Linked DNA regions of Paraburkholderia fungorum. The protein of the gene in region 1 binds, or shares a complex with, the protein of each later gene. Links are inferred from orthologs where the notes say so. Each region holds a gene or a part of one and is shown in the gene's direction. Other genes may lie near its edges.

Region 1 (7,688 bases):
AGTTCGCCGGTATCGAAGCTATGCGAGGAATGATCCTGTGACGCGCGAAGTACAGGTGCCGGATGGCATTGGCAGATACAGATGTCGCCGTCTAGTGCCTGCTGTTTCTCGGGCATTGTGGCGTTATGGTGCGGGCCTCTCGACCCAATATGGCCTACAGACTTGCACCCGTTACACCAGACCTCAGCCCCGATATAGGTAACCGGTACTCCGGAAACGGTGCAATTGTCTACGCCTTGCGTCACCATGCCGCCATTGGTCGATTTATCGCCTTTCCTGAGAATGTAACGTTTCACTTCGCTTACCTAATAATAATGAAACGACTTGACGCTTCGCCTTTTCGCTCAGGGCTATCGGTGATGATGTCGCCGTTGTCCAGTTCGCTACCGACGAAGGCAAGTGGTACAAAATGTGGTGAATCTTCGAGGCTCAATGCGGAGACAATCGTTGCGGACGTGCCGTCCGGGTACTCCACGACATCGCCAATGCCGCCTACCTTTGCGGCACGACCGTCAATCTGCCAATCTCGACTGGGCTCGCGCAAGATACCACCGCGCGAAGTGGTCGCGCCGTATATTGCAAAGCGATAGATTGGCTCTACCGCAGGCGGCACATAGTTCGGCTCGAACAACCCCTTCAGAATTTGTGCCTTCGGGTACGAACAGGCCAGATCTACCATTCTCCCAAGGCGTGAAGACGATGCGATCTCCGTTGCTTAGGTGACTGCCGACAAGTGCAAAGCATTTGTTGCGTTCGTGCGCCCGCGCGCCGGACCCATCAACAATCGTCGCTTCGCTCGCATCACCGTACGTCACGACATCGCCTACGAGAGCAGCCCGTAAGCCACATATAGACAGCTTGGACGTTGCATTCGTCACATAGCCGCTGCGCTCGGTTCGTGCGCCAAGCGTCGCGAATGCGTACATCGTGCCTCTAACTTTTTCTTGCTCCAACATTTTAAATTTCCCATAAAAAAATGCGTCGTCGGCGCAATTTACGACACGTCTCTGAATTGACCCCGCTCTAGTATGCAAACCGTTTTACGGCAAGTTCTATAGGGCTTCTGTCAAATATCGTCAAAGTTAGCTGAGGGGTTATAAATATGAATAGTGATATGCGAAATGAATTAAGACATCCTTATCAACGAGCGCAAAGAATCGAGGCAGTTTGAGGTTGCTACTGCTAGTGGACGGTATCGGGCAGATCCGCGTTCGTGACAAAGCAGTCATTCTTCCGGCGGCGCTGCGCGCGCCCCCGGTCGTTCGCCCGCAGCGAGGCGTGGCGGGGAATGTCCGCTCCCCGTTTTTTCAGGGTGAGAAGGCTCAAGCCCCGTATAGGTTATTAACCTATACATGCTTCGTCGTTTTGACAACGACGCGAAGCCGCTGCTCGCCGCATATAACAAACCCGCTGGCTTCCCGTGCAGTCCCGTCCGCGATGCACGTAGTGCGGAGTGGGAGCGAATGACTGCCTGGTCACTGGCGTTTACTGCGCGAGGGATCATTCGTTGATCGCACCACTTTCCCCTCCAAGCCAGGGGGCTCACTTCAAGGTTAGCGGTGTGAGCCCGCTTTCTTTACTTACTTTCTTTGCGGCGGCAAAGAAAGTAAGTGCCGCCCCGCACAGGGGCAACGCCAATAGACCACCGTGACTTCAAGGAAAGGCCAACACCCCGAAGAACACCGCCAAAGGGCGCAGCTCAAAAAAGCTCCCCCCGGCACAGCGGCAACGCCAATAGACCACCGCGATCACAAGGAAAGGCCAACACCCCGAAGAACGCCGCCAAATGGCGCAGCCCGCAAAAAGGCCCAACCCCCGCCGGGGCATATAATGTCGCACGAACCGCCGCCCCGTCCCTCCAGAAAAAATGCCCGATCTGCTAGCCAATCTAAACCCCGAACAACACGCCGCCGTCACGCTCCCCAACGAGCCCGCGCTCATCCTCGCCGGCGCGGGCAGCGGCAAGACCCGCGTTCTGATCACGCGTATCGCGTGGCTCATCCAGCAAGGCCTGGCGTCGCCGGCCACGATCCTGGCGGTCACCTTCACCAACAAGGCCGCGCGCGAAATGATGTCGCGGCTTTCGGCGCTGCTGCCGATCGACACGCGCGGCATGTGGATCGGCACCTTCCACGGCCTGTGCAACCGCATGCTGCGTGCGCATCACCGTGACGCCGGCCTGCCCGCCACTTTCCAGATTCTCGACACCGCCGACCAGCTTTCCGCGATCAAGCGTCTGATGAAGGGCCTCAACATCGACGACGAAAAGTACCCGGCGAAAAATCTCCAGTACTTCATCAACAACGCGAAAGAGCAGGGCCTGCGACCGAAAGACGTCGACGCGACCGACAACTTCAACCGCAAATTCGTCGAACTCTACGAAGCGTACGACCAGCAGTGCCAGCGCGAAGGCGTAGTCGATTTCCCGGAACTGCTGCTGCGCTGTTTCGAACTGCTCGCGCATAATCCGCCGCTGCGCGCGCACTACCAGGCGCGCTTCCGGCATATCCTGGTCGACGAGTTCCAGGACACCAACAAGCTGCAATACGCGTGGCTGAAAATGCTGGCGGGTCAGACCAACTCGATCTTCGCCGTCGGCGACGACGACCAGTCGATCTATGCATTCCGCGGCGCGAACGTCGGCAACATGCGCGACTTCGAAACCGAGTTCAAGGTTCGTCATCTGATCAAGCTCGAGCAGAATTACCGCTCGCACGGTCATATTCTCGATGCAGCCAATCAGCTGATCGCGAACAACTCGCGCCGTCTCGGCAAGAATCTGCGCACCGACGCGGGTCACGGCGAACCGGTGCGCGTGTATGAATCCGCGACCGATACGCAGGAAGCGGGCTGGATCGTCGAGGAAATCAAGGCGTTGATCAGCACGGGCACGTCGCGCAGCGAAATTGCGATCCTGTACCGCAGCAACGCGCAGTCGCGCACGATCGAACACACGCTGGTCAACGCGGGCATCGCGTATCGCGTGTACGGCGGCTTGCGCTTTTTCGAGCGCCAGGAAGTCAAGCACGCGCTCGCGTATTTGCGTCTGATCGACAACCCGAACGACGACACCGCGTTCGCGCGTGTCGTCAATTTCCCGACGCGCGGCATCGGCGCGCGTTCGATCGAGCAACTCGCGGACGCCGCGCGTCTGTATAACTGCTCGATGGCTGCGGCGATTCCGTACGTTGCGGGCAAAGCTGGGTCGAGCCTCGCGAATTTCGCGAACCTGGTCGGCAAGATGCGCGCGGAAACGCAGCAGATGAGCCTGCCGGAAACCGTCGAGTACGTGGTCGGCACGAGCGGTCTGTCGGAGTTTTACAAGAACGAACGCGAAGGCCAGGACCGGCTGGAAAACTTGCAGGAACTGGTCAATGCGGCGGCGGCTTTCGTCAGCGAGGAAGGCTACGGGATGGACACGCCGGCGCGGTCGATTCCGCTGCGCCCGGGCGCAACTGCCGCGCCTGAACTGGTCGTCGCGACCGACGACCCGAACACCGTCGTGCTCGACGCGCCTGGCGTCGCCGACCCGGCGCAGAACCCGGACACCATGACGCCGCTCGCCGGTTTCCTGTCGCACGCGTCGCTCGAAGCGGGCGACAACCAGGCGCAAGCCGGCCAGGAAGCCGTCCAGCTGATGACCGTGCACGCGGCCAAGGGTCTGGAATTCACGGCGGTGTTCATCACCGGTCTGGAAGAGGGACTGTTTCCGCACGAGAACAGCGCGATGGAATCGGATGGGCTGGAGGAGGAGCGTCGTCTGATGTACGTGGCGATTACGCGGGCGAAGGAGCGGCTGTATCTGTCGTTCGCGCAAAGCCGGATGCTGCACGGTCAGACGCGTTACAACATCCGTTCGCGTTTCCTGGAGGAATTGCCGCAGGAAACGCTCAAGTGGCTCACGCCGAAGATCGAGGCGGGCGCGCGCTGGGGTGGCCGCTCAGACAACGCGGGTTATGGGCGCGACTGGTTTGCGCGGCCGGGTTACACGGGCCCGGCTTCGTCGACGCCCGCGCAGTTGCCCGCTTTCGCGAATGAGCAGCGCGCAGCGGAAACGGGATTCCGCGTCGGCCAGCAGGTGTTTCACACGAAGTTCGGCGAGGGCACGATTACGGCGCTCGAAGGTGGCGGGACCGACGCGAAAGCGCAGGTCAAATTCAAGCGGCACGGCGAGAAGTGGCTGGCGCTCGCGGTCGCCAAATTGCAGGCGGTCGAGTGAGCGCGCGTGGCGAGGGAGCGGATTGTATGAGTCAGGGTGATGCAGCTTCGGGTTCGTCGGCTTCAGGCGCGGCGGCTGGCGTGGAAACCGCCGGTGGCGTCAGCGTTGGCGCCGGCGCTACAGGCATCGGAAATGCGGTCCCGGCCGAAGGACACAACACCGCCGCGGCAGCTTCGCCCGAACCCGATCCGAGCCGGAACGGCGCGCCCGTCTCGCATCGTCCGCTGGGGATTCTGGCGGCCTTGCCGCAAGAACTCGGCGACCTGATCGACGCCATGCGCGCCGAATCCGGCGTGCGCACCATCACGCACGGCCGCCGCGACTATCACCTCGGCACCGTCCACGGCACGCCGTGCGTCGTGACGCTGGCGCGCGTCGGCAAGGTCGCGGCAGCGGCAACCGTCAGCGCGCTGATCCATGCATTCGATGTCGAAGCGGTCGTGTTCACCGGCGTCGCGGGCGGAGTAGGAGCGGAGGTGCGAGTCGGCGATATCGTGGTCGCCGATACACTGCTTCAGCACGATCTCGACGCGTCGCCGCTATTTCCGCGTTTCGAAGTACCTTTGCTGGGCATGTCGCGATTCGCCACCGACTCAACGCTCGCCGACCGGCTCGCCGCCGCCTGCGAGCGTTTTGTCGCGGAAGAGGGCGCGGCGTCGGCGGCGCGTTTCGGCACGCGCGAGCCGCGCGTGCATCGCGGGTTGATCATCAGCGGCGATCAGTTCGTAGCCAGCGCCGTCGGCGTGCAGGCGTTGCGCGACGCGTTGCCGGACGCGCTCGCGGTTGAGATGGAAGGCGCGGCGATCGCCCAGGTCTGTCATGAATATGGCGTGCCGTGCGCGGTGGTGCGCACGATCTCCGATACCGCCGACGATCACGCGACCCAATCGTTCGTCTCGTTTTTGACGGAAATTGCCGGGACGTATTCGAACGCGATCCTGACGCGCTTTCTCGGCGCGCGCGGAGCGGTTTGATCTCTAGAAAATTTCGCGGATGAAACGCGTGGCGGCGGATTTATCCGCCGCCACGCGTTTCGTAACTAGCGGGTGTTTTGCAGCCGAACTTTCCGGATTTCAACGACCAATCCCTTTCCCGCGCATCACCGCTTTCCATCAGCCCGCCTGAATCCCGCCCAGCGCTTCCCGAACCTGCTGCAACGCGGCCGGATCTTCGATCGTCGGCAGGTCACCCGGATCGCGCCCTTCGGCGAGCGCCGCGATTGCACGCCGCAACATCTTGCCCGAGCGCGTCTTCGGCAACATCGACACCACCACCACGCGCGCAGGCCGCGCGATCGCGCCGAGCTGGCGCTCGACCGTCGCCGTGAGTTCCGCCTCCAGCCTTGCGCGCTCGCTGCTGTCCGCGGAAATCTGCGCACCGCGCAGCACCACGAACGCCATCGCCACCTGACCCTTCAGCGCGTCCGTCACGCCGACCACGGCTACCTCGGCGACGGCCGCGTGGCTCGACAACGCTTCCTCGATTTCGCGCGTGCCCAGCCGGTGGCCGGCGACGTTGATCACATCATCCGTGCGGCCGAGGATCGTCACGTAGCCGTCTTCGTCCTGCACACCCCAGTCGAAGGTCGAATAAACCTGCTGGTTCGGAATGCTCGACCAGTACGTGCTGACGAAACGGTTGTCGTCGCCCCATACCGTCGACATGCACCCGGGCGGCAACGGATAGTCCAGCGTCAGCACGCCTTTCTCGCCGGGCGCGCACGCGTCGCCGCTGAGTTCGTTGCGCAAGGTCAGATTGAACCCGGCAGACGGCACGCCCGGCGAACCGAGCTTCGACGGCAATCCTTCGACGCCGCGCGGAATCGCCAGCATCGGCCAGCCGGTTTCGGTCTGCCAGTAGTTGTCGATCACGGGCTTGCCGAGCGCATCGGCGATCCATGCCGCGGTCGGTTCGTCGAGTGGCTCGCCGGCCAGAAACAGCGTGCGCAGACTCGACAGATCGGACTTCTTCAGCAGCGCGGGGTCCTGTTTTTTCAGCACGCGTAGCGCGGTCGGCGCGGTGAACATCAGATTGATCTTGTGCTGCTCGACGAGGCGCCACCAGATGCCGCCGTCCGGGCGAATCGGCGTGCCTTCGTACATCACCGTGGTCAGGCCCGCGATCAGCGGCGCGTAGACGATGTAGCTGTGGCCGACCACCCAGCCCACGTCCGACGCCGTGAACATCGTGTCGCCGGGCTTGCCCTCGAAAATATGGTCCATCGACGCCGCCAGCGCCACCGCGTAGCCGCCCACGTCGCGCTGCACGCCCTTCGGTTTGCCGGTCGTGCCCGACGTGTACAGCACGTACGAAGGTTCGTTCGATTCGAGCCATTCGCACGGCACATGCACGTTGAAGAACTGTTCGCGCAGCGGCTCGTAGGCGACGAGATATTGCGCGTTCAGGCGCTCGGGCGCGAGTTGCCGGTCGATCAGCAACACGTGCGGCGTCTTGTGCATCGCGCGCACGAGCGCCTCGTCGATCAGAGGCGTGTAGTCGATCACCTTGCCGCCGCGCGCACCGGCGTCGGCGGTCACGATCAGCACGGGCTTTGCGTCGTCGATGCGGGCCGCGAGATTCGGCGCGGCGAAACCGCCGAACACTACCGAGTGAATCGCGCCCAGGCGCGCGCACGCGAGCATCGCGAACAGCGCCTCGGGGATCATCGGCAGATAGAGCAGCACGACATCGCCGCGCTTCACGCCGAGTGAACGCATCACCGCGGCCATCCGGTTGATTTCCCCGTATAGCTCGGCATACGTGTAGCGCCGTTCGATCCCGGTTTCCGTCGACACGTACACCAGCGCGTTCTGCTGCGCGCGTTCGGCGAGATGACGGTCGACCGCGTTGTGACAGAGATTGGTCCGCCCGCCGACAAACCAGCGCGCGAACGGCGGATTCGAGCGGTCGAGCACGTCATCGAACGGCGTGTGCCAGTGAATCCGCTGCGCCTGTTCGCGCCAGAAATCCTCGGGATTCTCGATCGAACGGCGGTGGAAGTCGCGATAGCTTGTCATCTGCGGCGATCCTTGTGCGGCGGGAGGGAACAGTCGGGTCAGGCAGCCATGTCGCCGTGTTGCGCGGCGCGAAAGCGGCAGCGATGTCCGCTCAAGGATAGAGCACGCGCGACGCGGCGGACAACGCGGGTTCACCATGAGCGCAGTGCGTGCCGACGCGGCTGATTTGCTGGGGTGTGAAGACGCGGCGGGCGGCCAGCCTGTGCATTCCGGTCAGCTTTACTCCGGCGCTTTTGCCTCGCACGCGTACCTCGCTCGGCGATCGGTATTTTCAACCGGCGACTCCGAGCCTCGGTCGTCACACTCGTCGCCATCATCGCTCGCACAAAAAGAAAAAGGCGCCGCAGCGCCTTTTTCCACAATGCAACCAACCGAAGACTCACTCACGCCTTCGCGCGCTTGCCTTCGATATCCGGCAGCAACACGGTCAGCACGCCGATCAGCGGCAGGAA
Region 2 (7,566 bases), 1.2 Mb from region 1 along the record:
TCAAGCATATGTACAAGGACGATCGCGGCGGCATCGTGATCTACATGGGTTCGGTCCATTCGCATGAAGCGTCGCCGCTGAAGTCCGCGTACGTGACGGCGAAACACGCGTTGCTCGGCCTGTCGCGCGTGCTGGCGAAAGAAGGCGCGAAGCACAACGTGCGCTCGCATGTGGTGTGTCCGGGTTTCGTGCGCACGCCGCTCGTCGACAAGCAGATCCCCGAGCAGGCTAAAGAACTCGGCATCAGCGAAGAAGACGTGATCAAGCGCGTGATGCTGGGCGGCACGGTCGACGGCATTTTCACCACGGTGGAAGACGTCGCGCAGACGGTGCTGTTCCTGTCCACATTCCCGACGGCGGCGCTGACCGGCCAGTCCTTTATTGTGAGCCACGGCTGGTACATGCAATAAGGGGGCACCCATGGCGCAACGCAATCTCAAGCGGGCGCGCGTGGGCGCGCCCGGCGACGGGGAGGGCGAGGGCGCAGGACCGGCCACCGCCTCACGCCCGGGGCGGCACCTTCATTTGCCCAACTACGAAACCGTCGCGCTGATGCTGCAAGGCGGCGGCGCATTGGGCGCCTATCAGGCTGGCGTCTTTCAGGGCCTTTACGAGGCCGGCATCGAGCCGAACTGGCTGGCGGGCATTTCGATCGGCGCATTGAATACGGCGATCATTGCCGGTAATCCACCGGAAAAGCGCGTCGAGCGGCTGCTGCAATTCTGGGAGACGATCTGCCAGCCCGCGTTCGGGCCGCCGTTGCCGGCTTTCATCGAGCATGCGCTGTTCAACTCCAGCGAAGCCGTGCGCAAAGCGTTCACGGCAACCCAGGCAATGGGCGCGATCATCGAAGGGCAGAAGGGCTTTTTCGTGCCGCGCTTCCCGCCGCCGTTGCCCACGGTGTCCGGGCCGCCGCAAATGGCCAGTTATTACGACACCACGCCGCTGAAGGCCACGCTCGAAGCGTTGTGCGATTTCGACCGGATCAACTCGAAGGAAATGCGCGTGTCGGTGGGCGCGGTCAATTGCGGCACCGGCAACTTTGCGTACTTCGACAACACACACACGACGCTGAGGCCCGAGCATTTCATGGCGTCGGGCGCGTTGCCGCCGGGCTTCGCGGCGGTTGAGATCGACGGCCAGTATTACTGGGACGGCGGTTTGATGTCGAATACGCCGCTCTACGAGGTGATTCAATCCACGCCGCGTCGCGACACGCTCGCATTTCAGGTCGATTTGTGGAGCGCGATCGGACCGGTGCCGGACAACATCACCGACGTCCAGGGGCGCATGAAGGACATCCAGTATTCGAGCCGTACACGCCTCGTGACCGATATGCTGCAGCGGTCGCAACGTTTCAGGCACGTGCTGCGCGAGGTGCTGGAGCGGGTGGCCGCCGAAGGGCGTGAAGATCCGTGGTGCAAGCTGGCCGAAGACCTCGCGTGCTCGAAGCGCTACAACGTGATTCACCTCATCTACCGGCACAAGGAGTACGAGGGGCACTACAAGGACTTCCAGTTCGGCTTGTCGACCATGCGCGAACATTGGCAAAGCGGGCTGGAGGATATTCGCCACTCGCTTGCGCATCCTGACTGGCTCGACATGCCCGATAACGACGCAGGTTTTGTCACGCACGACATTCATCGCGATTCGCGTTGAAGTCGGGCTAACTAAAATTGTCCGCGAAGTTTAGTTAACAAAAAACGGCGCCCTTTCGTCAGACAGGGCGCCGTTTCTACAGGCGTTTTCAGCAGAGCAGGCAACTACCTCCCGCTCTCGCTCAAACAAACAATTACTTCAGCACGTGGGCAATCGCGTTAGCCACCACGTCGAGGTTGCGCGTGTTCAGCGCAGCCACGCAGATACGGCCCGTGCCCACCGCGTAAATGCCGAACTCTTCACGCAGACGATCCACTTGCGGAGCCGTCAGACCCGAGTACGAGAACATGCCGCGTTGTGCATTCACGAAGCTGAAGTCGCGATCCACGCCGCTTGCCTTCAGGCGCTCGACCAGACCGTTACGCATTGCGCGGATACGATCGCGCATTTCGCCCAGTTCCGCTTCCCACGTCGCGCGCAGTTCCGGCGAAGCCAGCACCGCTGCGACCACCGAGCCGCCATGCGTCGGCGGGTTCGAGTAGTTCGTGCGGATCACGCGCTTCAGTTGCGACAGCACGCGGGCCGATTCTTCCTTGCTCGCAGTGATGATCGACAGCGCGCCGATCCGTTCGCCGTACAGCGAGAACGACTTCGAGAACGACGACGACACGAACACGTTCAGTTCCGATGCAGCGAACAGGCGAACTGCTGCAGCGTCCGATTCGATGTTGTCGCCGAAACCCTGATACGCGATGTCGAGGAACGGCACCAGATTGCGCGCCTTCACGACTTCGACGATCTGCTTCCATTGGTCGACGGAGAGGTCGACGCCGGTCGGGTTATGGCAGCAGGCGTGCAGCACGACAACCGTGCCCGCCGCGTAGCCGTTCAGCGCGGCCAGCATGCCTTCGAAGTTCACGCCATGCGTCTTCGCGTCGTAGTACGGGTACGACACGACTTCGAAACCTGCACTTTCGAACAGCGCGCGGTGGTTTTCCCAGCTCGGGTCGCTGATCGCGACCTTGCCATTCGGGTTCAGACGCTTCAGGAAATCTGCGCCGATCTTCAGCGCGCCCGTGCCGCCCAGAGCCTGTGCCGTCACGACGCGGCCTGCTGCGAGCAGCGGCGAGTCGTTGCCGAGCAGCAGCGTTTGCACGGCTGCATCGTAAGCGGCGATGCCTTCGATCGGCAGGTAACCGCGCGGCAGCGCAGCTTCGACGCGAGCCTTTTCAGCATCGCGGACAGCGCGCAGCAGCGGAATCTTGCCTTCTTCGTTGAAGTACACGCCAACGCCCAAGTTGACCTTGGTGGGACGTGCATCGGCGTTGAAGGCTTCGTTCAGGCCCAGAATCGGGTCGCGGGGAGCAAGTTCGACGGCGGAGAACAGAGACATGATGGGTGGCAGCAGTAGTGGGAAGAGGGCAAAGAAGGCGGCATCGAGCGCGAGCGGCCCAGCCTGACGGGTATGACGCAAAACGCAGGTCAGGTGACGGACGGCGGCGAGCGAGCGCAACTTCGCATTGTAACGAATCCGCGCGCATTTTTCGGACGACTCGGTTCGCAGAAGGGAATTATTTGCTTGAAAAACAGGCACTCTGGCGTCATGTGGCTTGAGCGGATCGGCGTGGAAAATGCCCGGCGAAGGCCGTCGCGTGCGTTCCGCCGTGCAAATAACGTTCAGAATGCAAGCGCCGCGAACCCGCGAGCAAAAGAAACGGACTGTTCATGCAAAGGGCCAGAGCGTGTGGTTTGCGCCGGCCGGCAGTCACCCCGCGCAAAGGTCTGGAAAGCTGCAAATCCTGGCCCGATCCGCGTTTCCCGCAACCCGTTAGAATGATTCTTTGCCCAAGGCCCGCGCCGTCCCCATGTCCGAACAACATCTGACTGAAGCCGAAGACACGCTCGACGAATCCAAATTCGCGACGTTCGAAGGCTCGCCGTTCCAGTTGTACCAGCCGTACCCGCCCGCCGGCGACCAGCCCACGGCAATCGCCACGCTCGTCGAAGGCGTCGAGGACGGTCTCGCGTTCCAGACGCTGCTCGGCGTAACCGGCTCGGGCAAGACTTTCACGATGGCGAACACGATCGCGCGTCTCGGCCGTCCGGCTATCGTGTTCGCGCCGAACAAGACGCTCGCCGCGCAGCTTTATTCGGAGTTCCGCGAGTTCTTTCCGCGCAACGCGGTCGAGTACTTCGTGTCGTACTACGACTACTACCAGCCGGAAGCATATGTGCCGCAGCGCGACCTGTTCATCGAAAAGGACTCGTCGATCAACGAGCATATCGAGCAGATGCGCCTGTCGGCCACCAAGAGCCTGATGGAACGGCGCGACGTGGTGATCGTCGCGACCGTGTCGGCGATTTACGGTATCGGCAACCCGTCCGAATACCATCAGATGATTCTGACGCTGCGCACCGGCGACAAGCTCGGCCAGCGCGACATCATCGCGCGGCTGATCGCGATGCAATACAACCGCAACGAAGCCGACTTCCAGCGCGGCTCGTTCCGCGTGCGCGGCGACACGATCGACATTTTTCCGGCCGAGCATGCCGAAATGGCGGTGCGCGTCGAGTTGTTCGACGACGAAGTCGAGACGCTGCAACTGTTCGATCCGCTTACGGGTCGCGTGCGGCAGAAGATTCCGCGTTTCACGGTTTATCCGTCTTCGCACTATGTGACGCCGCGCGACACCGTGGTGCGCGCGGTCGAAACGATCAAGAACGAACTGCGCGAGCGGCTCGAATTCTTTTATAGCGACGGAAAACTTGTCGAAGCGCAGCGGCTCGAACAGCGCACGCGTTTCGATCTGGAAATGCTTCAGGAGTTGGGCTTCTGCAAGGGCATCGAAAACTATTCGCGGCACTTTTCTGGCGCGGCTCCGGGCGAGCCGCCGCCGACGCTGGTCGACTACCTGCCGTCGGACGCGATCATGATGCTCGATGAATCGCACGTGTTGATCGGCCAGTTGAACGGCATGTACAACGGCGACCGCGCGCGTAAAGAGAACCTGGTCGACTACGGCTTCCGCCTGCCGTCCGCGCTCGACAACCGGCCGCTGAAGTTCAACGAGTTTGAGCGGAAGATGCGCCAGATCGTGTTCGTCTCCGCCACGCCCGCCGATTACGAAAAGAAAACCGCCGGGCAGGTGGCCGAACAGCTGGTGCGGCCAACCGGTCTCGTCGACCCGGAAATCGAGGTGCGCCCCGCACGCAGTCAGGTCGACGACGTGCTCGGCGAGATCAACGAGCGCGTCAAGGTCGGCGACCGCGTGCTGGTCACCGTGCTGACCAAGCGCATGGCCGAGCAGCTAACCGAATTTCTCGCCGACCACGGCGTGAAGGTGCGCTATCTGCATAGCGACATCGACACGGTGGAGCGGGTCGAGATCATCCGCGATCTGCGGCTGGGCACGTTCGACGTGCTGGTCGGGATTAACCTGCTGCGTGAAGGGCTGGATATTCCGGAAGTGTCGCTGGTCGCGATTCTCGACGCGGACAAGGAAGGCTTCCTGCGCGCCGAGCGCTCGCTGATCCAGACCATCGGCCGGGCGGCGCGTAACGTGAACGGCAAGGCGATTCTGTACGGCGACAAGATCACGGATTCGATGCGCCGCGCCATCGACGAAACCGAGCGGCGGCGCACCAAACAGATCGCGTTCAATGTTGCGAACGGCATTACGCCGCGTGGGGTTGTCAAGCGGATTCGCGACATTATCGACGGTGTGTACAACGTCGACGACGCGCGTGCCGAACTCAAGGAGCAGCAGACCCGCGCGAAATTCGAGGACATGTCCGAGAAGCAACTCGCAAAGGAACTGAAGCGCCTCGAAAAGCAGATGATGGAGCACGCCAAGAATCTGGAATTCGAAAAAGCAGCCCAGACTCGCGACCAGTTGGCGTTGCTGCGCCAGCGCGTGTTTGGCGCGAATGTCGGCGATCACGTTTCCGGCGTCTGACACGTCATCTGATATTTCCTTCTCCCACGGGCGTGGCGATCTGCCGCGCCCTTGTCAATTCCAGCCGGTTCCCTGCCTGGCCGCGTTGGGCGTCACCGGTGTGCCGTTCCACACGCGCTTCCTTAAAACAACCTTAAGACCCTTTTGCGACAAGGCTTTGCGAGTTTCGCAATTTGTTCTCCCCAAGGATCGGTGATAAACTCCGCCAATATTGAGAATGGTTCGCATTAACGTTTCATGTATGCGGTTTGCGGACGGTCGATCGCCCGATTAAGGACGGTGGGACCCTGCGCACAGGCATGCGCACCAACTGTTCCAATGGGTTTGATCCAGTCTGATAAAAAAACAAGGAGTTTCAATGCGAATTTCTTCATTTGTGCGTGGTAGCGCCGCTGCGGTCGCCGCAGTGGCGACCTTGTCGGCTTCGGCGGCGGAATACCCGATCGCCAAGCAGCAGATTCACGGCGGCATGGAAATCGGCGTGGTCTATCTGCAGCCGATCACGATGGAGCCGGAAGGCATGATGCGCAAGGCATCGGATTCGGACGTTCACCTCGAAACCGACATTCACGCGGTCAAGAACAACCCGACCGGTTTCGCCGAAGGCGACTGGATGCCGTATCTGCAAGTGCATTACGAACTGAACAAGGTTGGCTCGAAGAACGTGCAGAAGGGCGACCTGATGCCGATGGTCGCGAACGACGGCCCGCACTACGGCGACAACGTCAAGCTGGAAGGCCCGGGCAAGTATCACCTGAAGATGATCGTCGAACCGCCGATGCAGATGGGCCACATGGCTTTCGGCCGTCACGTCGACAAGGAAACCGGCGTGGGTCCGTGGTTCAAGCCGATCACGCTCGAATACGATTTCACCTTCGCCGGCATCGGCAAGAAGGGCGGGTACTGATCGTCGCATTGCCGTGCTTCGCCGCGTGAGTTCACTGCGAGGCGTCGGCAAATAAGTGATTGAGTCAATGCAGCAGGCGGCGCGCGGGTGGTCATCTTCGTCGCGCCGCGTTTTCCGGAAGGGCTAATGAGAATCAACCGAAAGATCGCGATGTTTGCCGCCACGGCTTTGCTGGCGGGCGCAGCTCACGCAGCGGACCTGCCGACCTTCAAGCTGGAAATGAACGACGGCAAGCTGAACCCGGCCCGCATCGAAGTGCCGGCGGGGCAGCGTATCAAGATCGAAGTGCGCAACACCGGCAAGGGCGCGGCCGAATTCGAAAGCGTCCAGTTGCGCAAAGAAAAGGTGTTGGCGCCGGGCGCGGATTCGTTCGTCGTGATTGCTCCTCTGGAGCCGGGCGAATACAAGTTTTTCGACGATTTTCACCAGCAGGCGCAGGGCGTGATCGTCGCGAAGTAATGGCCTGAATGCGAGCGCCGGCCCGGGAGTGGCGGCGCGTTCGCACAGGCAGTAGAAGGATCGAAGGGAGAGCTTGGAATGGGTCAGATTCTGTTCGTCGTGTGGCGGGAAAGTGTCGAGGCGTTGCTGGTCGTCGGCATCCTGTATGCGTGGTTGAAAAATGGCGACGACGATGCGCGCCGCGGTTTGCCGTACCTGTGGGGCGGTGTCGCGGCCGGGCTGATTGCGGCAGTAGCGCTGGGCGCTGCGCTGGTCGGCTTCACGGAAGTGCTGTCCGGCGACGCGCAGGATTATTTCCAGACCGCGATGGTGCTGGTCGCCTGTGTGCTGATCGTGCAGATGGTGCTGTGGATGAAGCAGCATGGCCGCACCCTCAAGCGCGACATGGAACAGTCGCTGCAAAAGAGCAAGCGCGATTCGAACTGGTGGGGCGTTGCGTTGCTGGTCGCTCTGGCGATCGCGCGCGAGGGCAGCGAAACGGTGATCTTCCTGTACGGCCTCGGTTTCGGCCAGTCGGGTCACGTGGACGGCAGCCAGATGCTCGCCGTCGTGCTCGGCCTGGGCCTCGCGTTCCTGACCTTCTACGTGCTGCAACTGGGCGGCAAGATTTTCTCGTGGCGCCTGTTTTTCCGTGTCACTGAATTC

Evidence for each region.
Region 2: the proteins of BLS41_RS12020 (region 1) and uvrB are in contact, whole or in part, in a crystal structure (PDB 7EGT), measured with the Thermus thermophilus proteins. The link is inferred for Paraburkholderia fungorum from one-to-one orthologs. Residues at the interface, in WP_096412145.1 of Thermus thermophilus: His654, Arg656, Phe657, Gln666, Asp668, Glu669, Lys680, Arg681, Leu682, Ser683, Lys685, Tyr686, Ala687; in WP_096411307.1 of Thermus thermophilus: Glu23, Leu25, Arg26, Asp27, Gly28, Glu29, Arg30, Phe31, Arg55, Glu326, Asp327, Phe328, Glu379, Ser382, Gln383, His398, Gly400, Arg401.

The regions. Positions count from the first base shown.
Region 1 is NZ_FNKP01000001.1:2,737,556-2,745,243, reverse strand. The notes cover bases 1,514-4,543. They hold BLS41_RS12020 (UvrD-helicase domain-containing protein), read left to right. Parts: upstream 1,514-1,867; coding sequence 1,868-4,219; downstream 4,220-4,543. Other genes in these bases: BLS41_RS12015 (5'-methylthioadenosine/adenosylhomocysteine nucleosidase), read left to right, coding at 4,246-4,543. Also shown: BLS41_RS38360 (PAAR domain-containing protein), read right to left, coding at 1-296; BLS41_RS39580 (hypothetical protein), read right to left, coding at 302-679; more of BLS41_RS12015, read left to right, coding at 4,544-5,193; BLS41_RS12010 (propionate--CoA ligase), read right to left, coding at 5,332-7,236; BLS41_RS12005 (MFS transporter), read right to left, coding at 7,620-7,688. UniProt on the Escherichia coli protein: A helicase with DNA-dependent ATPase activity. Unwinds DNA duplexes with 3'-5' polarity. Translocates on single-stranded DNA with 3'-5' polarity. Initiates unwinding more efficiently from a nicked substrate than double-stranded DNA.
Region 2 is NZ_FNKP01000001.1:1,495,940-1,503,505, forward strand. What follows is about bases 3,102-6,009. They hold uvrB (excinuclease ABC subunit UvrB), read left to right. Parts: upstream 3,102-3,464; coding sequence 3,465-5,555; downstream 5,556-6,009. Other genes in these bases: BLS41_RS06660 (iron transporter), read left to right, coding at 5,914-6,009. Also shown: BLS41_RS06640 (3-hydroxybutyrate dehydrogenase), read left to right, coding at 1-410; BLS41_RS06645 (DUF3734 domain-containing protein), read left to right, coding at 421-1,659; BLS41_RS06650 (amino acid aminotransferase), read right to left, coding at 1,793-2,992; more of BLS41_RS06660, read left to right, coding at 6,010-6,462; BLS41_RS06665 (cupredoxin domain-containing protein), read left to right, coding at 6,589-6,921; BLS41_RS06670 (FTR1 family iron permease), read left to right, coding at 7,000-7,566. UniProt on the Escherichia coli protein: The UvrABC repair system catalyzes the recognition and processing of DNA lesions. A damage recognition complex composed of 2 UvrA and 2 UvrB subunits scans DNA for abnormalities.